DNA from 2 places in the Burkholderia sp. PU8-34 genome. Region 2 is predicted to be linked to the other one. Evidence: riboswitches for the same ligand, from Rfam matches in the RefSeq annotation. Region 2 holds a riboswitch; the other holds the start of a gene.
The links. A riboswitch is a leader RNA that binds a small molecule or an ion and turns the genes downstream of it on or off. The one in region 2 is predicted to bind glycine.
Positions count from the first base shown of each region.

Region 1: linked by a shared signal. The riboswitch ahead of gcvT (glycine cleavage system aminomethyltransferase GcvT) and the one ahead of gcvH (glycine cleavage system protein GcvH) in region 2 are both predicted to bind glycine.

Region 1 is NZ_JBSAXC010000016.1:145,053-155,424, reverse strand. Features, by position in the region: gene ACV22Z_RS29080 (c-type cytochrome) at 1-478, shown strand, start outside; gene ACV22Z_RS29075 (UvrD-helicase domain-containing protein) at 617-2,707, opposite strand; gene ACV22Z_RS29070 (oxidoreductase) at 3,135-4,187, shown strand; gene ACV22Z_RS29065 (hypothetical protein) at 4,336-4,716, shown strand; glycine riboswitch at 4,826-4,929, shown strand; glycine riboswitch at 4,961-5,094, shown strand; gene gcvT (glycine cleavage system aminomethyltransferase GcvT) at 5,177-6,295, shown strand; gene gcvH (glycine cleavage system protein GcvH) at 6,400-6,780, shown strand; gene gcvP (aminomethyl-transferring glycine dehydrogenase) at 6,938-9,865, shown strand; gene ACV22Z_RS29045 (alginate lyase family protein) at 10,014-10,372, shown strand, end outside.
Region 2 is NZ_JBSAXC010000007.1:177,561-187,932, forward strand. Features, by position in the region: gene betA (choline dehydrogenase) at 1-1,250, opposite strand, end outside; gene ACV22Z_RS18785 (purine-cytosine permease family protein) at 1,287-2,795, opposite strand; gene ACV22Z_RS18790 (aldehyde dehydrogenase family protein) at 2,953-4,461, opposite strand; gene speB (agmatinase) at 4,572-5,549, opposite strand; gene ACV22Z_RS18800 (LysR family transcriptional regulator) at 5,705-6,601, shown strand; glycine riboswitch at 6,826-6,911, shown strand; gene gcvH (glycine cleavage system protein GcvH) at 7,136-7,510, shown strand; gene gcvP (aminomethyl-transferring glycine dehydrogenase) at 7,522-10,372, shown strand, end outside.

The DNA.
Region 1 (10,372 bases), on a different contig from region 2:
CAGCGACTACGAGATCGCCCGCGCGATCGTCTACATGGCGAACAACGACGGCGCGAATTTCCCCGAACCGGCCGCGCCGGCCGCGAATGCCACACCAGCCGCCACGGCCGCAGGCGCCGCCCCCGCGTCCGGCGCCGCCGATGCCGCGAGCGCGCAAATCGCCGCCGCGCAGGCCGCGATCGCCGCGATCCCGAAGGCAGGTGAAGCGCCCGCCGCCGCGCCGGCGAGCGCTGACGCCGCATCCGCCGGCAAGGCGCTGTACACGCAGGTCTGCCAGGCCTGTCACGCAGCGGGCGTGCTCGGCGCGCCGAAGTTCGGCAGCAAGGACGACTGGGCGCCGCGGCTGAAGGACTCGATGGACACCGTCTACAACTACGCGCTGCACGGCAAGGGCGCGATGCCGCCGAAGGGCGGATCGACCGCGTCGGATGCCGACGTGAAGGCCGCCGTCGACTATATGGTCAACGCCGCGAAGTAACGCGGACGCAACGGTCCGGCCACAAAAAACCCCGCGCTGCGCAAGCACCGCGGGGGTTTTGTTTTCTCGGGACGGCGCGGTCTGCCGGTCGGACGGCACTTGACCCGCCCCGCCCCCGCACCGCGCGCAACCCCTACCTCACTTCTGCAGCAGCGCCTTCAGGCTCGCGAGCCGGTCCTTCGGCGTCATCGGCGCTTCTTCGGGCGTGGGCGGCGGCGCATCGTCGAGGCCCATCTCGGGGATAAAGCGGGACGCCTCGCACACGACCGTCTCGCGCGCCCGCTTGCGCTTCTTGCACCAGTTCAGGTGCAGGCTGCGCTGGGCACGCGTGATCGCGACGTACATCAGCCGGCGCTCCTCCTCGATCCGCTCGCTGTCGATCGGGCCGTCGTCCTCACTGCCGCCGCGGTGCGGCATGATCCCCTCCTCGACGCCGACCAGGAACACGTGCGGATACTCGAGCCCCTTCGACGCATGGACGGTCGACAGCCGCACCGCGTCCGGATCCTCGTCCTTGCCTTCGAGCATCGACATCAGCGCGACGGTCTGGATCAGGCCGAGCAGGTTCTTGCCGGTGTCGGCGAGCCCGTCCGCGTTGTGAAAGCCTTGGGCCTCGCCGTCGACCGCCTCCGCCGCCTCGGGCTTCGTGCCCTTGCGCTTCAGCCATTCGAGGAATTCGAGCACGTTCTGCCACTTCGACTGCGCCTGCCGCTCGTCGAACGCGTCGTACAGGTAGGCCTCGTAGTGGATCGCCTCCATCATGTCGTCGAGCACGACGGTCGCGGGCTCCTTGTCCGCGCGGTCGGTCAGGCGCTGGATGAAGTCGCAGAACATCCGCAGCGGCTCCACCTGGCGCGCGGACAGCCGCGCCTCGATGCCGCCCATGTAGACCGCCTCGAACAGCGACACCTTCGCCTGCCCGGCGAACGAGCCGAGCGCTTCCAGCGTCGTGTTGCCGATCCCGCGGCGCGGCGTCGTGACCGCGCGGATGAACGCGGGATCGTCGTCGGCGTTCGCGATCAGGCGCAGGTACGCGCACAGATCCTTGATCTCGGCCTTGTCGAAGAACGACTGGCCGCCCGACAGCACGTACGGGATCCGCTCGCGCCGCAGCACCTGCTCGAAGATCCGCGCCTGGAAGTTGCCGCGATACAGAATCGCGTAGTCGCGGAACTGCGCGCGCCGCTCGAACTTGTGCGCGGACAGCCGGAACACGACCGATTCGGCCTCGTGCTCCTCGTCGTTGCACGGCGTGACGGTGATCGAATCGCCCATCCCGTGCTCGGACCACAGCTTCTTCTCGAACAGCTTCGGGTTGTTCGCGATCACGTTGTTCGCGGCGGTGAGGATGCGCACCGTCGACCGGTAATTCTGCTCGAGCTTGACCAGGTGCAGCTTCGGGAAATCCTTGCCGAGCTGCGCGAGGTTCTCGAGCGTCGCGCCGCGCCAGCCGTAGATCGCCTGGTCGTCGTCGCCGACCGCCGTGAATGCCGCGCGCGGGCCCGCGAGCAGCTTCAGCAGCTCGTACTGGCACGCATTGGTGTCCTGGTACTCGTCGATCAGCAGGTAGCGCAGCTTGTTCTGCCAGCGATCGCGCACCTGCTCGTTCTTTGCGAACAGCTCGGTCGGCAGGCGGATCAGGTCGTCGAAGTCGACCGCCTGGTACGCGTGCAGCGTCGCGACGTAGTTGCGGTAGACGAGCGCGGCCTGGTGCTCGTCCTCGTTCGCTGCGATCGTCATCGCCTCTTCAGGCGTGACGAGGCCGTTCTTCCACAGCGAGATGATGTTCTGGATCTTGCGGATCAGGCCCTTGTCGGTCGTGCCGATCTGCTCCTGGATCATCCCGAAGCAGTCGTCCGAATCCATGATCGAGAACTGCGGCTTCAGGCCGACGTGCTCGGCCTCCTGGCGCAGGATCTGCACGCCGAGCGAGTGGAACGTGCAGACGGTGAGCTGGTTCACCGGCACCTTGCGGCCTTCCTTGCCGGGCGTGGTGAGCGTCTTGCCCTCGAGCAGCTTCGACACGCGCTCGCGCATTTCGGCGGCGGCCTTGTTCGTGAACGTGACGGCGGCAATGTGGCGCGGCTCGAAGCCTTTCGCTTCGATCAGGTGCGCGATCTTCTGCGTAATCACGCGCGTCTTGCCGCTGCCCGCGCCGGCGAGCACGAGGCAGGGACCGTCGAGATAGCGCACCGCTTCGTTCTGAGCGGGATTGAGGCCTGCGGACATGGTTGCGGATGGTGTTGCGGTTGACGGCTGGACGCCGGGAGGATGCCGCGCGCGGGGTGCCAGGTCGGGCATGCGGACGCACGGGCAGAACGCGCATGTTAACACGCCGGCGGCGGCGATTTCCGGAGCCCCGCCGGGCGGGGCCGGGCGGGCGGATGCGTGATCGCGCCCTTGTCCGTTCGGCCAATTCCGCCTTGCGACGGCCGCGCTGCGCGACAATCGGGTGACCGTTGGATCGCCGGCGAACCCCTCTCGCGCGATACCGACGGCTGTGCCGCCGCGCGCGGCACAGCCGGTCACGGTCGGTCGCGCGCCATACGTCCGACAAAATGCGTGAATCCCCACACCGGCCCCGTGCCAAAATATTCGGTCGTCGGCACCGCCAAGGTGCCTGATCCTTTCGTTTCCCTTGTTGCCAAGGAGTGCCATGTCGTCATTGCTCAAGATTGGTTTGATGGGTTTCGGTTTCGCCGGCGCGACGTTTCACGCGCCGGTGATCGCGGCGAGTGGCCGCACGCAGGTTGCCGCGATCGCCACCGGCCAGCCGGATCGCGCGAAGGCCGCGTATCCGGATGCCCGCGTCGTGCCCGATCTCGACGCGCTGCTGAGTCTCGACGACATCGAATGCGTGGTGATCGCCACGCCGAACGACACGCACTTCCCGCTCGCGCGCCAGGTGCTCGAAGCCGGCCGCCACGTCGTCGTCGACAAGCCCGTGACGCTCACCTCCGACGAGGCGCTCGCGCTCGCGCGGCTCGCGAACGCACGCAGCCGCGTGTTCGCGCCGTTCCACAACCGCCGCTGGGACGGCGATTTCCTGACCGTACGCCGCGTGATCGACTCCGGCGAGCTCGGCCGCATCACGTACGTCGCGTCGCACTTCGACCGCTTCCGGCCGCAGGTGCGCACCCGCTGGCGCGAGGAAGCCGCGCGCGGCGGCGGCCTGCTGCTCGACCTCGGCCCGCACCTGATCGACCAGGCACTCGCGCTGTTCGGCCTGCCCGAAACCGTCGGCGCGACGGTCAAGGTCCGCCGCGACAACGGTTCGGCGCCCGATTTCGTGCATCTGCAGCTCGGCTATCCGGACAAGGACGTCGCGCTGCACGCGAGCGCGCTGTCGGCAATCGAGCCGGCGCGCTTCATGCTGCACGGCACGCGCGGCAGCTACCAGAAGTTCGGGCTCGACACGCAGGAAGACCAGCTGAAGGCGGGCCTGACGCCCGATCACGTCGAATTCGGCGGCGGCAACCCGCCCGGCCTGCTGCGCGTGCTCGACGGCGACGTCGAAACCGAGCGGCCGGTGCCGACGCTCGACGGCCAGTACGCGGAGTTCTATCGCGCGCTCGCCGCGTCGATCCGCGACGGCGCACCGTTCCCCGTCACGCCGCAGGACGCGGTCGACGTGATGACGATCATCGAGCTCGCCGCGCAAAGCGAGCACGAAGGCCGGCGCGTGCCGTTCGTGCGCAAGGTGGTGTGAAGCGATCGGCCCCGAGCTGCCGCTCCGTCCCGCGCGATCAATTCAGAACAATCGGTTACAAATCGCGCGGGAACGAAAGTCAGCGGTACTCCTGTCTGACGCGTTTCTCAAAAAAGTCGATCCGACACCAAACCGCCTGGAGAATGTGATGCAACGGTTGATTCGCGCGGCAGCATGCTGCGCCCTGGTTTCCTCGCTCGCGGCGTGCATCGTCACGCCGCCGCAGCAACCTCGCCCGGCGCCGCGCCCCGCGCCTGCGCCGGCGCCGCAGGTGAATCCGCAAGTCGTCGGCTACGAGCGCATGCAGCAGATCCAGGGCCGGATCGACAACCTGCACCGCCGGATCGATGCGCGCGTGAACGGTGGCTACTATCCGCCGCCGTATGGCGCGCAGCTCCATCACCGCCTCGACGTGATCCGCCAGGAATCGAACGATATGTCGGCGCAACACGGCGGCGGCCTGTCGGCCGACGAGCAGCGCGTGCTGAACCAGGAACTCGACACCGCGGCGCGCGCGATCGGCGAGTGACGCCGGCGCCCGCCGGCACCGAAAACGCGGCGGCGCGCTGTCGCCGCTTGTCCCCAGGCGACATTCATTTGCCCAAATTGACAAGGCTTCCGGGCTCGCGTACAGTCGCCCGCACGCGTCGGGAGAGCGCGTGACAGCGTTGCAGCAACGCCGGTCGCGCCGCCGAAGGGGCATACCCGCAAACTCTCAGGCAAAAGGACCGGCCGCGTCGAAGAACCCCGCCTGCGCATGTCGCAGGCCACGTTCTTCGCACTCTGGAGAGCGGCAGTAGCCCGTTGCGCATCGTCAGCGCGGGCAGGCTGCCCACCGAAGGGGCGCGCGTTCGCCGGGCTGGTCCCGCAACGCAATCTCTCAGGTATCGAGGACAGAGGGGATGTACAGGATCGTCCGCAGGCTCAAGGCCGCGGCGGTCGACACATCGCCGTATTGTCCCGCGCGCAAGCGCTTGCCTGAGGCCTCGATGACCGCACTCAAACACACCCCGCTCAACGCCGCGCACCGCGCGCTCAATGCCCGCATGGTCGATTTCGGCGGCTGGGACATGCCCGTCAACTACGGCTCGCAAATCGAAGAGCACCAGGCCGTGCGCACCGACGCCGGCATGTTCGACGTGTCGCACATGTGCGTCGTCGATTTCACCGGCAGCCGCGTGCGCGCGTTCTTCGAGCACGCGATCGCGAACAACGTCGGCAAGCTCAAGACGCCCGGCAAGGCGCTCTACTCGTGCCTGCTCAACCCGCAGGGCGGCGTCATCGACGATCTGATCGTCTATTACTTCACCGAGGACTTCTTCCGCGTCGTCGTCAACGCCGGCACCGCGGAGAAGGACATCGCGTGGTTCAACCAGCTCAACGAGGAAGGCGGCTACGGCATCACGATCGCGCCGCGCCGCGATTTCGCGATCGTCGCCGTGCAGGGCCCGAACGCCCGTGAAAAGGCCTGGACGACGATTCCCGCCGCGCGCGCCGCAACGAGCGAGCTGAAGCCGTTCAACGCCGCGCAGGTCGCGGGCACGCCGTTCGGCGACCTCACCGTCGCGCGCACCGGCTACACCGGCGAAGACGGTTTCGAGGTGATCGTCCCGGCGGTTCACGTCGAAGCGCTGTGGAACGCACTGCAGCAAAACGGCGTGCGCCCGTGCGGGCTCGGCGCGCGCGACACGCTGCGCCTCGAGGCCGGCATGAACCTGTACGGCCAGGACATGGACGACACTGTGTCCCCGCTCGACGCAGGCCTCGCATGGACGGTCGACCTGACGGCGCCGCGCGCGTTCGTCGGCCGCGACGTGCTCGAGCGCGACGGCTCGCGCGCCGCGTTCGTCGGCCTGATCCTGCAGAAGGAAAACGGCAAGGCGGGCGGCGTGCTGCGCGCGCACCAGAAGGTCGTCACGCCGCACGGCGAAGGCGAGATCACGAGCGGCACGTTCTCCCCGTCGATGCAGGAATCGATCGCGTTCGCGCGCGTGCCGACGGCCGTGCAGATCGGCGACACCGTGCACGTGCAGATTCGCGACAAACAACTCCCCGCGCGCGTGGTAAAACTGCCGTTCGTGCGCAACGGCAAGGTCCTCGCTGCGTAACGACCTGGAGGGCCGGGCGGCATGGCGCCCGGCAAAACAATACCTGGCGCGCCGCCACGGTGCGCCGCAATGAAGAATCACACCCTTTCTATCAGGAGCATCCGATGAGCAACGTCCCGGCCGAACTGAAGTACACCGACGAGCACGAGTGGATCCGTACCGAAGCCGACGGCACGCTGGCGATCGGCATCACCGATCACGCGCAAAGCACGCTCGGCGACATCGTCTTCCTCGAACTGCCGCAAGTCGGCAAACAGGTGAAGGCAGGCGACGCCGTCGGCGTCGTCGAGTCGGTGAAAGCGGCGTCCGACATCTACTCGCCGGTGTCGGGCGAAGTGGTCGCCGTCAACACGGAAGTCGTCGACGCACCGGACGAAGTCAACAGCGACGCGTACAGCGCGTGGCTGTTCAAGATCAAGCTCGCCGACGGCGCATCGACCGACAGCCTGCTCGACGCAGCCGCCTACGAGAAGCTGGTCGGCTAACTCAACCACCCAAGCATTGCGCGGCGCGCCGGCCCGGCAGCACGGGCCGCGCCCCGCGTGGGACCAGAGCAGGCGCCAAGCGCCCACTCTGGTCGACCGCGAAGCATGGGGCCCGAGTAAGCGCTGACGCGCCAACTCGGGCCGACACTGGAACACCATGAAGCTCGAACACCCGGACCGCCTGATGAACCGCACGCCCCTCTCGCTCGCTGCGCTCGAAACGCACGACGCGTTCGCCGAACGCCATATCGGCCCTGACGCCGCCAGCCAGAAGGCGATGCTCGACACGCTCGGCTTCGCGTCGCGCGCCGCCCTGATCGACGCCGTGATTCCCGCGGCGATCCGCCGCGCGGAAACGCTGCCGCTCGGCCCGTTCGCCCAGCCGAAGAGCGAAGCGGAAGCGCTCGCCGCACTGCGCGAGCTCGCGGACAAAAACCAGGTGTTCCGCTCGTACATCGGCCAGGGTTACTACGACACGCACACCCCGGCGGTGATCCTGCGCAACGTGCTTGAAAACCCGGCGTGGTACACGGCCTACACGCCGTACCAGCCTGAAATTTCCCAGGGCCGCCTCGAGGCGCTCCTGAACTTCCAGCAGATGGTCGCCGACCTGACGGGCCTCGCGATCGCGAACGCGTCGCTGCTCGACGAAGCGACCGCGGCGGCCGAGGCGATGACGCTGCTGCAGCGCATCGGCAAACCGAAGTCGAACGTCTTCTACGTCGCCGACGACGTGCTGCCGCAGACGCTGGAAGTGATCCGTACCCGCGCGCTGCCGATCGGCATCGAGGTCAAGACGGGCCCGGCCGCCGACGCCGCGCAGTCGGACGCGTTCGGCGTGCTGCTGCAATACCCGGGCGTGAACGGCGACGTGCGCGACTACCGCGCGCTCACCGACGCGATCCACGCCGCCGGCGGCCACGTGGTCGTCGCGGCCGACATCCTCGCGCTGACGCTGCTGACGCCGCCCGGCGAATGGGGCGCGGACGTCGCGGTCGGCAATACCCAGCGTTTCGGCGTGCCGATGGGCTTCGGCGGCCCGCACGCCGCGTATCTCGCGGTGCGCGACGAATTCAAGCGCCAGATGCCGGGCCGTCTCGTCGGCGTGACCGTCGACGCGCAGGGCAAGCCCGCGCTGCGTCTCGCGCTGCAGACGCGCGAACAGCACATCCGCCGCGAGAAGGCGACGTCGAACGTGTGTACCGCGCAGGCGCTGCTCGCGATCATGGCGAGCATGTACGCGGTCTACCACGGCCCGCACGGCCTGAAGACGATCGCGCTGCGCGTGAACCGCATCGCGGCGCTGTTCGCGGCCGGCGTGAAGCAGCTCGGCTTCGCGACTGTCAACGACACGTTCTTCGACACGCTGACGATCGACACCGGCGCACGCACCGCGCAGATCCACGCCCTCGCAAACGCGCAGCGCGTGAACCTGCGCCGCGTGAGCGACACGCAGGTCGGCATCTCGGTCGACGAGACGACGACCCGCGCCGATCTCGCCAGCCTGCTCGCGATCTTCGCGCAAGCCGCGGGCGGCACGGCGCCCGACGTCGATGCACTCGACGCGGGCCTCGGCGGCACGGCCGCGCTGCCGGCCGGCCTCGAGCGCACGAGCGCGTACCTGACGCACCACGTGTTCAACCGCCACCATTCGGAAACGGAAATGCTGCGCTACCTGCGCAGCCTGTCGGACAAGGATCTCGCGCTCGACCGCTCGATGATCCCGCTCGGCTCATGCACGATGAAGCTGAACGCGACATCGGAAATGCTGCCCGTCACGTGGCCCGAATTCGGCCAGATCCACCCGTTCGCGCCGGCCGAACAGACGGTCGGCTACCGCGAGATGATCGACCAGCTCGAGCAGATGCTCGTCGCGGCAACCGGCTACGCGGCCGTGTCGCTGCAGCCGAATGCGGGCTCGCAGGGCGAGTACGCGGGCCTCTTGATCATCCACGCGTATCACGCGTCGCGCGGCGAAAGCCACCGCGACGTCTGCCTGATCCCGGCGTCCGCGCACGGCACGAACCCGGCGTCCGCGCACATGGCCGGCATGAAGGTCGTCGTCGTCGCGTGCGACGCGCAGGGCAACGTCGACATCGAGGACCTGAAGAAGAAGGCCGACGAACATGCGAACGACCTCGCGGCGATCATGATCACGTACCCGTCGACGCACGGCGTGTTCGAGCAGAACGTCCGCCAGATCTGCGAGATCGTGCACGCGCACGGTGGCCAGGTGTACGTCGACGGCGCGAACATGAACGCGATGGTCGGCCTGACCGCGCCGGGCCAGTTCGGCGGCGACGTGTCGCACCTGAACCTGCACAAGACCTTCTGCATCCCGCACGGCGGCGGCGGCCCGGGCGTCGGCCCGGTCGCGGTCGGCGCGCACCTCGCGAAGTTCCTGCCGAACCAGCACTCGACCGGCTATACGCGCGGCGAAGAAGGTATCGGCGCGGTGTCGGCGGCGCCGTACGGCTCCGCGTCGATCCTGCCGATCTCGTGGATGTACATCGCGATGATGGGCGCGAAGAACCTGACCGCCGCGACGGAGACCGCGATCCTCAACGCGAACTACATCGCGAAGCGCCTCGCACCGCACTACCCGGTGCTGTATTCGGGCCCGGGCGGGCTGGTCGCGCACGAGTGCATTCTCGATCTGCGTCCGATCAAGGACACGAGCGGCATCACCGTCGACGACGTCGCGAAGCGCCTGATGGACTATGGTTTCCACGCGCCGACGATGAGCTTCCCGGTGCCGGGCACGCTGATGGTCGAGCCGACCGAATCCGAATCGCAGGAGGAACTCGACCGCTTCATCGCCGCGATGATCGCGATCCGCGAGGAAATCCGCGCGGTCGAGGAAGGCCGCGCCGACCGCGAGGACAACCCGCTGCGTCACGCGCCGCACACGGCGGCTGTCGTCACCGCGAACGAATGGCCGCATGCGTACTCGCGCGAGCAAGCCGCGTACCCGGTCGCGTCGCTCGGCACGAACAAGTACTGGCCGCCGGTCGGCCGCGCGGACAACGTGTATGGCGACCGCAACCTGTTCTGCTCGTGCGTGCCGATGTCGGAATACGCGTAACACGCGCGTCGTCCGCGGTTGGCCCGATGCTGTGCCGCACGCAACCTGCCGGTTGCGTGCGGTTTTTACGTTGGCCGCCAATCCGCCTGACGTTCGTCCCCCAATCCGGCTAACATCACACGCGATCCAGCCAATGAAGGAGTTCCGCATGGTGCGTTCGATGTTTCCGGGCCGCGAATCACGGCATATGCGACGGCACATGTCGCGGCGCATGCACGCCCGCGCGGTCGTGCCGACGCTCGTCGCGTCGCTGTCGATCGCCGCTGCCGGTCTTGGCGCGGCGGGCAGCGCGCGCGCCGCGATGAATTTCTGCGCGGCGCCCGCGCTGCAGTCGAGCGAAACGACGCAGGCCGAGCCGGGCGTGCAGGCGCTGATCCGCGGCGTCGACGCGCGCATCGGCGCCCAGCCGAAGGCGATGCCCCGCGTGCATACCGAGGGCACGCTGCCGCATGAAGGCATCTATGACCAGAGCGCCGACGCGCTGAAGGACATGGAGCTGATGCGCGA
Region 2 (10,372 bases):
TCTTCCTCGCGCTCCAGGTAGTTGAATCGGATTTCGGGATGTTCATACGGATCGGCAGACCGTACGCGAACATGACCGCGACTCTTGGGCTTGTTCGGTCCGGTCAGCACCATGAAGCCGTGGCCCTTGTATGGCTTGTCTCCGTCGTAGCGCATGGCCGCCGGCAAGAAATGGAACTGGATGTCCGGCCAGCGCAGGCCGACTTCGGAACGAATGAACCCGCCCGCTTCGAAATGGTTGCTGGCGCCCAGCCCATCCTTGAACAGCAACCAGCGCAGGCCGATCATCGCCTTTCCGAGCAAGCCCATCTTGCCATTGAGCGACACCGGTTCCTTGCACTCGAACTGGATGTAGATTTCCGAGTGATCCTGCAAGTTCTCACCGACGCCGGGCAGGTCGTGCCTGACTTCGATACCCGCGTTGCGCAACACTTCGGACGGGCCGATGCCCGAGCGCTGCAACAGATGGGGCGAGCCGATCGGCCCGGACGACACCAGCACCTCTCGCGCACAGCGAACAGTGTGCGTGACACCCCCCTGCTCATAGATCACACCGACGGCACGTTTTCCTTCCAGCACGATCTGGCGCGTCATCGCATTCGTGACGACGGTCAGGTTGGGCCGTTGCATCGCCGGACGAAGATAAGCGTTGGCTGTCGACCATCGCACGCCGTCCTTGACCGTCATATGCATCGCCCCGAACCCTTCCTGCATGTAGCCGTTGCAATCGTCTGTCTTGATGTAGCCGGCCTGGGCACCTGCTTCCACCCAGGCACCGTACAACGGGTTCTGCATGTTGTTGCCGTTGTTGGTGCTAAGCGGGCCGTCAGCGCCACGGTAGTCGTCGCCGCCGAATTTGTAGTTTTCCGCCTTGCGGAAATACGGCAAGCAATGCCGGTATCCCCAATCGCGCGCGCCAAGGGATTCCCATTCATCGAAGTCGCACGCGTGACCGCGGATATAAACCAGACCATTGATCGACGACGACCCGCCGAGCACCTTGCCGCGCGGGCAATGCAGGCGGCGTCCGTTCAAATGCGGTTCCGGTGTGGTCTCGTAGTGCCAGTTGTATTTCCGGGTGTTCATCGGCATGGAGAACGCACTCGGCATCTGGATGATGATGCTACGATCGCTTCCGCCATATTCGAGTATCAGGACGCTGACGTTCGGATCCTCGGTCAGGCGGTTTGCCAATACGCATCCAGCCGATCCGGCTCCGACAATGATGTAGTCGTAGTATTTTGTAGTCACGATTATCTACCTCGATAAATGATCCGGGCCGCTGCGTCAGGCGCGATGTTTCTCGCCAGTCGTGTATTCCGGCATGTTCTCTTCGATGTGCCTGATCACCGCCTCCTCTCGTTGCAAGTCGAGCGAACCGCAGAACACGTAGTACACCAGCGCAGATACGAACAGCCCGACCAGCCAGGCCAGGTCCACGCTGCCCATCGCCCTGGCGAGCGGACCGACGTAGACTTCACGATCGCCGTCGAAGACACAGAAGAACGGGATCATCGCCACGAATCCAATGAGATAGGACAGCAGGCCACGGACCCCCCAACGCCCATAGATATTGCCGTTCGGGCGGAAAAAATGCGGTACCGCATAGCGGCCCTTGCGGACGAAGAAGTAATCGGTGAGATTGACGGCGGTCCAGGGCACAAGGAAGTACAGCATCACCACCAGATAGATATTGAGCACCGAAAGACCGGAACCCGACGTATAGATGCGCATTGCCACGCCGAACTGCAGGAGCACGACGAAGATGATCGCGATGATCCGTGCCTTCGCGGTCGGCTCGACCTTCCTGAACGAGTCCACGCTGGTAATGGCCGTGAGCTTGGCGCTGTAGATTTTCATGGCAATCACCGGAAGGAACGCGAGGATCGTGATGGCCACGACCACGGCTCCCAATTTCGGGGCAATGCCTGCACCGACGCTGTTGAGCGCCACCAGGACATCGGTGGCATGCAGGTGTGCCCCAAGCCAGCCGCCAACCGCGATCATCCATGCGCCGGATAGTGATGCCCCCACGAACACAGCCGTGATCAGCTTGCTGCTCGAGGTGTTCTTCGGCAGGTAACGGGAATAGTCCGATACATACGGGGCGTAGGCGATGTTGTAGCTGGCCGCGGCTGCAAACTGCGCGATGAACCCGGTCCAGTTGAATCCCAGCGGCGCGGCCGGCGCGCCCCCCGTCGCTGCCGGCGCGTCCTGGATCCATCCCATCAGCACCGCCAACGTTACGATGCCGTAAAGCGGCAGCGAAAGATAAAGCGACCATTTGAACGTCCGGTGCATCCAGTCATGACCGAGGATGGCCAGGACGGTGGCCGGCACCGTCACCGCAAGCGCAACTTGCATCGGGTCCCAGTTGTACAGCGTCCTCAGCCCCTGCATCATCAACACGAGGTTGACGATGTTGAAGCCCGCGAAGACGAACAAGGTCGCCAACAGCACGAGCACCACGCCGCGATATCCGAATTGCGCACGAGACTGGATCATCTGCGGAAGACCAAGGTGCGGGCCTTGCGAACCATGGAAGGCCATGAACAGCGTACCGAACATGATGCCCAGCGTTCCGGCGATGGTCGTCCAGAGCGAATCAAGACCCACGCTCGGCCCGACAAAGCCGATGGTCATGGTGAAGAACGTGAAGTTTCCGACGAACCAGAACGGGCCCTGGCTGGACAGCTTGTCGGTACGTTCGCTTTCCGGAACGAAATCGATCGAGCGCCCTTCAATGGCACTCTGATCGCTACGCGGCACGTTCAGTGCCTTTGTTTCTGCTTGCATGATGTACCCCATGATCTCAAAGGGTGATGCCGTGCAATTTCATCGAGCCCTGTCGGACCAACAGTTCGATGGCTTCATAGTCCGGGCGGCCGCTTCCGGCCGGCCGCAGGCAGTCGCCATGCGTGCCGGCTCGGAAGGGCTCGCAGCGTATGCGCGCTCAGGGCAGCGTGATGCAGACCGCCTTGGTTTCCATCAGGTAGTCGAGCTGCTCCGGCCCCAGGTCCTTGCCGAACCCGGACGTCTTGAATCCCCCGAAAGGCAGCGACGGATCGATGGTGCTGTGGGCGTTCACATAAACCGTGCCGGCCTGCAGTTGCGGGATCAGGCCGTGCACCCGGCCGAGGTCGTTCGAATAGATCGCGGCAGCCAGGCCGAACGACGAATCGTTGGCGAGCGTCACGGCCTCGTCCAGCGTATCGAACGGCGCGGTGACCAGCACCGGTCCGAATATTTCCTCGCGGACGATGCGCATGTCGTTACGGCAATGTGCAAAGATGGTCGGCTCGACAAAATGACCCGGGCCCTCTTGGGGGCGCCCGCCGTAGTAGCATTCGGCGCCTTCTCGAATCCCGGCTTCGATGTACGAAAGCACGGTGTCCTTCTGTTTGGCCGACACGAGCGGGCTGATGAAGCAATCGCGGTCCAGCCCGGGGGCAATCTTCAGCGTCGACGTGTATTCGGCGAGCGCGGCCAGGAAGCGATCGTAAATGCTGCGGTGAATGTAGGCACGCGTCCCTGCATCGCAGACCTGCCCGGAATTGAAGAACACGCCGTTGGCCACGGCTTGTGCGGCGGCATCGATATCGGCATCGTCCAGCACGATGACGGGTGATTTGCCGCCGAGTTCCAGCGTGACGCGCTTGATGTTTTGAACGGCGTTCTGCCCGACGGCGCGCCCGACCGGCGTCGAGCCGGTAAACGTCAGCTTGTCGATGCCTGGATGGCTTGCCATCGCGGCACCGATCACGCTGCCACGCCCGGTCACGATGTTGACCACGCCGTCCGGAATGCCGGCTTCCTGAACCAGTTCGGCAAAACGCAGCGTCGACAGCGACGTAAGCTCGGCCGGCTTGACAACCGTGGTACAACCGACCGCCAGCGCAGCCGCCAGTTTCCACGCCATCGTCTGCAACGGATAGTTCCACGGTACGATCGCGCCCACTACACCGATCGGCTCCTTTCGCGTATAGGCCAGGTAATTACCTGGCAACGACGGCTCGACCGTACGCCCATGCAACTTGGAGGCCCAACCGGCAAAATAGCGGAACGTATCGACAGTGCCCTGGATATCGATCGCGCGCGCCTGCACGACGGATTTTCCCATGTCGATCGATTCGATCTCGGCCAGTTCGTCCGCATGGGCTTCGATCAGATCAGCCAATCGGTGCAGCAGACGCTCACGCTCGAGCGGCTTCAGGCGACGCCATTCGCCATGGTCGAACTGGTGACGCGCCGCCGCCACCGCGCGGTCGAGATCGGCCGTCGTCGCGAACGGAATGTGCGTGATGACGCCTCCGGTAGAAGGTTCGGTGACGGCGCTGACCTGGCCGTCGCCGCCCTCCACCCATTCGCCGCCGATGAACATCCTCATCGACGAGGCAAGAAAGCTTCGGGTCGCATGCGAAACGCCATGGCGGTCGAGATATTGCGCAACAACGGCATCCATTCTGATCTTCCTTGATATGCCCGCCCCGGACCTCGCTTCAAGGCCGTCGGGCTTTGCGGTGATGACTTCGGGCGTCGTGCGGGACACCCCCGGATTACGGATGCGGACGCTCAGCGTCCTCTTGCCAGACTGCGCGCATGGAAGATGAAGCCGATGCTGTTCATCAGCAGTTGCGCGGCCAGAATCGACGTCGTTCCGGTCGGGTCATACGCTGGTGCGACCTCGACCAGATCCATGCCGATGATGTTGCCGCGGCTTCGTCTGGCGAGTGCCTGAATGATTTCCAGTACTTCGTAATACTGGAAGCCGCCGTGACTGGGGGTACCGGTACCCGGCGCGATGGATGGGTCGAACCCGTCGATATCGATGGTGATGTAGTACGCACCGCTGTCCGGAATCTGCTCCAGCACGCCTTCGGTACCGAGGCGCCGAACATCTCGCACGGACAATATGTTGGAGCCCGCTGCACGGGCGGCATCGTAGTCGCTGCGATTGGAAGACGACACGTTCCGGATGCCGAGCTGCGTCATGCCGGCGATGTGCTCCATTTCCGACGCGCGGCGCAGCGGGTTTCCGTGGCCGTATCGCACGCCGTGGCGCTCGTCGACGAAGTCGAGGTGAGCGTCGAAATGCACGATATGAATCGGCCCGCGGCCTTCGAACGCCTTGATCACCGGCGCATGCACGGAATGATCGCCGCCCAGCACCACGGGCATTGCGCCGGCGGCGAGAATCTTGCGCACGGCCAGTTCGATGTTCGCGTTGCTCGCGCCCATGTCGGTGTGCACGATGTCGGCGTCACCCACGTCGACCATGCGCAGCTGATCCTCGGTCAGGTAGAGCACGTCGTCTTCGTGATCGTAGGCGCCAGCGTGCCCGAAGGAAAAGAGGGTGGACGCCTCGCGGATGCCGCGCGGCCCGAAGCGCGCACCTGAACGCCACTGGGTACCCATGTCATTCGGCGCGCCGAGGATCGCGACATCGGCGTCGATGCGTTCCCAGTCCAGGCAAACCGGCGCCTTCGCAAAGGTGCAATGGCCGACAAACGGCAGGTTCAGCCGGCCTTTCTCATACGTATTGCTCTGCATTGTCTCCGTCTCCATCGGTGGATCGTCTCCCAAGGCCAGTCGTCTGCGCGCTTGCCTTTACCGCGACTATGGGGAAGAATTTGCACCGAAAAAATAGGAGACATCGGATATTCATATCGACTTTTTCCGATGAAAACCATGGAGGAGAGCGAAAAATGAAGCAACTGCAGGACGTCGACCTGAAACTGCTCAGAATTTTCATGACCATCGTGAAATGCGGTGGATTCGCCGCCGCGCAGGCGGCACTGAATGTGAGCCAGTCGACCATCAGCGAGCAGATGACGAGCCTGGAAACGCGTCTGGGTGTCAAGTTGTGCGAACGCGGCCGCAGCGGATTTCGTCTGACAGAACACGGCGTTGCGACCTACGAGTCGGCGCAACGCCTGTTGTTGGCGGTGGAGACCTTCTGCATGGATACCCATGCGCTCAAGCAACGCATCTCGGGCACGCTGTATCTCGGCATCATCGACAACACGGTCACCGACACGGACAGCATGCTGCCGCGCACGCTACGCCAGTTCGTCTCTCGTGGCCACGACGTGCAGCTGGACATCTACATCGGGACCCCCGCCGAACTGGAGGAACGTGTGCTCGACGGGCGGCTGCACGTGGCGATCGGGCATTTCCCTCTTACCGTTGCCGGGTTGTCCTACACGCAACTGTACGAAGAGCCCGATGGGCTCTACTGCAGCCGGTACCACCCGCTGTTCTCGAGCGACGCGGCAGGCGACGAACTGATCAGCGCGATCAGGCAAAGCCAGGTCGTCGCGCGCGGCTTTCTGCAGCAACGAGATCTGCAACTCCTCAAGAGCGGCAGTGCCGCCGCCACGGTGGACAATATCGAGGCACAAGCGATCCTGATCCTGACAGGTGCCTATATCGGCTTTCTGCCCAAGCATTACGCGCAGCATTGGGTCGACGCGGACCAGATGCGCCAGATTGCCTCCGAGCGCCTCGGCTCGACATGGCCGTTTTCCTCGATCACCAAGCGAGGTGCGGCGCAGCCGACCGTTCTGCGCGCGTTCATGGACGACCTGATGGCCAACGCATAGCGCCGCGTTCTCGCGCGGTGGACGCATAGACAATCTCGGATATTCATTTCGGATTCCACCGAAGTATCGCGCCGACGGCAATCCTGGCAACGCCTTGTCATGCAAGGCCCGGCACCGGCATCGCATGGCGAGCGCCATGCGCCGCGACCTCTGCCCCGCACGAGCCGGGTGACAAAGACGAGTTGACAACGCAAATGGCGTCCGACTAGATTGTCACCAGCTATCGGGATGTGTCGGGAGAGACCGCCATTGGCGGCGCCGAAGGGGAATCGCCCCAGAAACTCTCAGGCAAAAGGACCGACATATCGACTAGCGCTCTGGAGAGTAGGCCACTGGTCGCCGACCACGCCTCGCCGAAGGAGAAGCGCCCTGTCGGGACGCGTAATCTCTCAGGCAAATGGACAGAGGGGGCATCAGGCACGCAGCCTGGAATGCCCCGGTCCGGATGCCGATCCCTCGATCATCCTCCCGCCGTTGCCGTTCCGGCTTGCGTTTGCCATTTCACTTAGCGCAACCCTGTCAGGAAGTGAGCAAATGAGCGAGATCAAGTACACCGAATCCCACGAATGGCTGCGTCTGGAAGCGGACGGCAGTGCCACCGTCGGCATCACCGATCATGCACAGTCGCAGCTTGGCGATCTCGTCTATGTCGCGTTGCCAGGCGAAGGCCGTGCCTTTTCCCGGGACGAGGAAGCCGCGGCCGTCGAGTCGGTCAAGGCCGCCGGCGAGGTCAAGATGCCCGTGTCCGGCACCGTGCTGGAAGTCAATGCGTCGCTTGCCGACGAGCCGAGCCTCGTCAATGAGGCGGCAGAAAGCGATGGCTGGTTCTTCCGCATGCGTATCGACCATCCGGAACAGTTGGACGGCTTGATGGACGGGGCTGCCTATCGTGCCTATATCGGCGCCTGAGGAAGACTGCCATGATCCCTTTCGACTCCCTCACCCAGCGAGCGTTGTTCGTCCGGCGCCACATCGGCCCCGATGCCGACGAACAACGCGCGATGCTGACCGAACTCAACGTGGGCTCCCTCGATGAACTGATCGCGCAGGTGGTACCGGCAGCGATCCGCAGTGACGCCCCGCTGGCCCTGCCGCAGAGTTGCACCGAAGCCGAGGCACTGGACAGGCTGGCCGAGCTGGCGAGCCGCAACAAGGTCTTCAAGTCCTTCATCGGCATGGGATACCACGACACGCACACCCCGCCGGTGATCCAGCGCAATGTGCTGGAGAACCCGGCCTGGTACACCGCCTACACGCCGTACCAGCCGGAAATCTCGCAAGGCCGCCTGGAAGCCCTGCTCAACTTTCAGACCATGATCGCCGATTTGAGCGGCCTCGAAATCGCCAACGCGTCGATGCTGGACGAAGGCACGGCAGCCGCCGAGGCCATGACGTTCTGCCAGCGCCTCGCCAGGTCGGAAAGCCAGGTGTTTTTCGTCGCACGTGATTGCCATCCGCAGACCATCGAAATCGTCCGCACCCGTGCCGAACCGATCGGCATCGAGGTGATCGTGGGCGATCCACGCCGGGACCTGTCGGGCATCGACTGCTTCGCAGCGTTGCTGCAATACCCGGGCACCTACGGCGACATTCACGATTACCGCGGCGTTGTCGACGCACTGCATGCCAACGGTGCGCTGGCGGTGTTCGCCGCTGATCTGCTTGCATTGACGCTGCTCACGCCGCCGGGCGAATTCGGCGCCGACGTGGCGGTTGGCACCACCCAGCGTTTCGGCGTGCCGCTCGGCTACGGCGGCCCTCACGCCGGCTATTTCGCGACGCGCGACGCGTTCAAGCGCAGCATGCCGGGGCGACTGGTCGGCCTGTCGGTCGATGCCCATGGCCGCCCCGCCCTGCGCCTGGCCATGCAGACGCGCGAGCAGCACATCCGGCGCGAGAAAGCCACCAGCAACATCTGCACCGCGCAAGTGCTGCTCGCCAATATCGCCGGCTTCTACGCTGCCTACCATGGTCCCCAGGGCCTGACCACCATTGCACGACGTATCCACCGCCTCACCGCGACCCTGGCCGCGGGTCTGCGCCAGCTCGGGTATGCCGTGCCGACCGAGTACTGCTTCGATACGATCACGGTCAACAGCGGCAGTCGTACCGCTGCGGTGCACGTCGCGGCCTGCGCGCGCCACGTCAACCTGCGTTCCATCAGCGACCACCAGGTCGGCATCGCGCTGGACGAGACGACCACGCCCGAGGACGTCGGCACGCTCTGGACGATCTTCGCCGAAGGCCGGGCGGTTCCTGACTTTGCGGTTGTGGAAGCGACTACCGCCGACGCACTCCCCGCCCCCCTGCAGCGCCACAGTGCCTTTCTCACCCATCCGGTCTTCAACAGCCACCATTCGGAAACCCGGATGCTGCGCTATCTTCGTCGCCTCGCCGACCAGGACCTGGCGCTCGATCGCACCATGATTCCGCTCGGTAGCTGCACGATGAAGCTGAACGCCACGACCGAGATGGTGCCGATTACGTGGCCGGCGTTCGCGAAGCTGCATCCGTTTGCGCCGGCCGAACAGGCCGAAGGCTATCGCGCGCTGGCGCAGGAACTGGAAGCCATGCTGTGTGCGGTCACCGGTTACGACGCCGTGTCGCTGCAACCGAATGCCGGCTCGCAAGGCGAATACGCCGGCTTGCTGGCGATCCGCGCGTACCATGCGAGCCGCGGCGAGGCGCAGCGCAACGTATGCCTGATCCCGTCGTCGGCACACGGTACCAACCCGGCATCGGCGCAAATGGTCGGCATGCGGGTCGTGGTGGTCAACTGTGACGACGCCGGCAACGTCGACATCGACGACCTCAACGCGAAAGCCGCTCAGCACAGCCGCGACCTGGCCGGGATCATGATCACCTATCCGTCTACCCACGGCGTGTTCGAAGCGCGCGTGCGCGACGCGTGCGACATCGTCCATGCCCATGGCGGCCAGGTCTACATCGACGGCGCCAACATGAACGCACTGGTCGGCCTCGCCCAACCGGGCGCCTTCGGCGGCGACGTGTCTCATCTGAACTTGCACAAGACCTTCTGCATCCCGCACGGAGGCGGCGGCCCCGGCGTGGGTCCGATTGGCGTCAAGGCCCATCTGGCGCCGTTCCTGCCCGGGCACGGCGCGGGCCGGGTAGCGGGAATCGGCGCGGTATCCGCGGCCCCGTTCGGCAGCGCAAGCATCCTGCCGATCACCTGGACCTATATCACGCTGATGGGGGCCCAAGGCCTCCAGCGCGCGACCGAGGCAGCCATCCTCAACGCCAATTACGTCGCCAGCCGCCTGGCGCCGTACTACCCGATTCTCTACACGGGCCCGAACGGCCGCGTGGCGCACGAATGCATCATCGACCTGCGCCCGCTCAAGGACAGCAGCGGCATCAGCGTCGATGACGTCGCCAAGCGCCTGATCGACTTCGGATTTCACGCGCCGACCATGAGCTTTCCCGTGCCAGGCACGCTGATGATCGAGCCGACCGAGTCGGAATCGAAGGCAGAGCTCGACCGCTTCATCGACGCGATGATCGCCATCCGTGCCGAGATCGCCGCGGTGGAAGCGGGCACGCTGGACGCGAACGACAATCCGCTGAAACACGCTCCGCACACCGCGGCCGAACTGGTGGACGCGTGGCGCCACGCCTATTCGCGCGAGCAGGCCGTCTACCCGTATGGGGTAGCGAAGATGGCAGCCGGCAAGTACTGGCCGCCGGTGTCGCGCGTCGACAACGTGTATGGCGACCGCAATCTGGTGTGCTCGTGTCCGCCGATGGAAG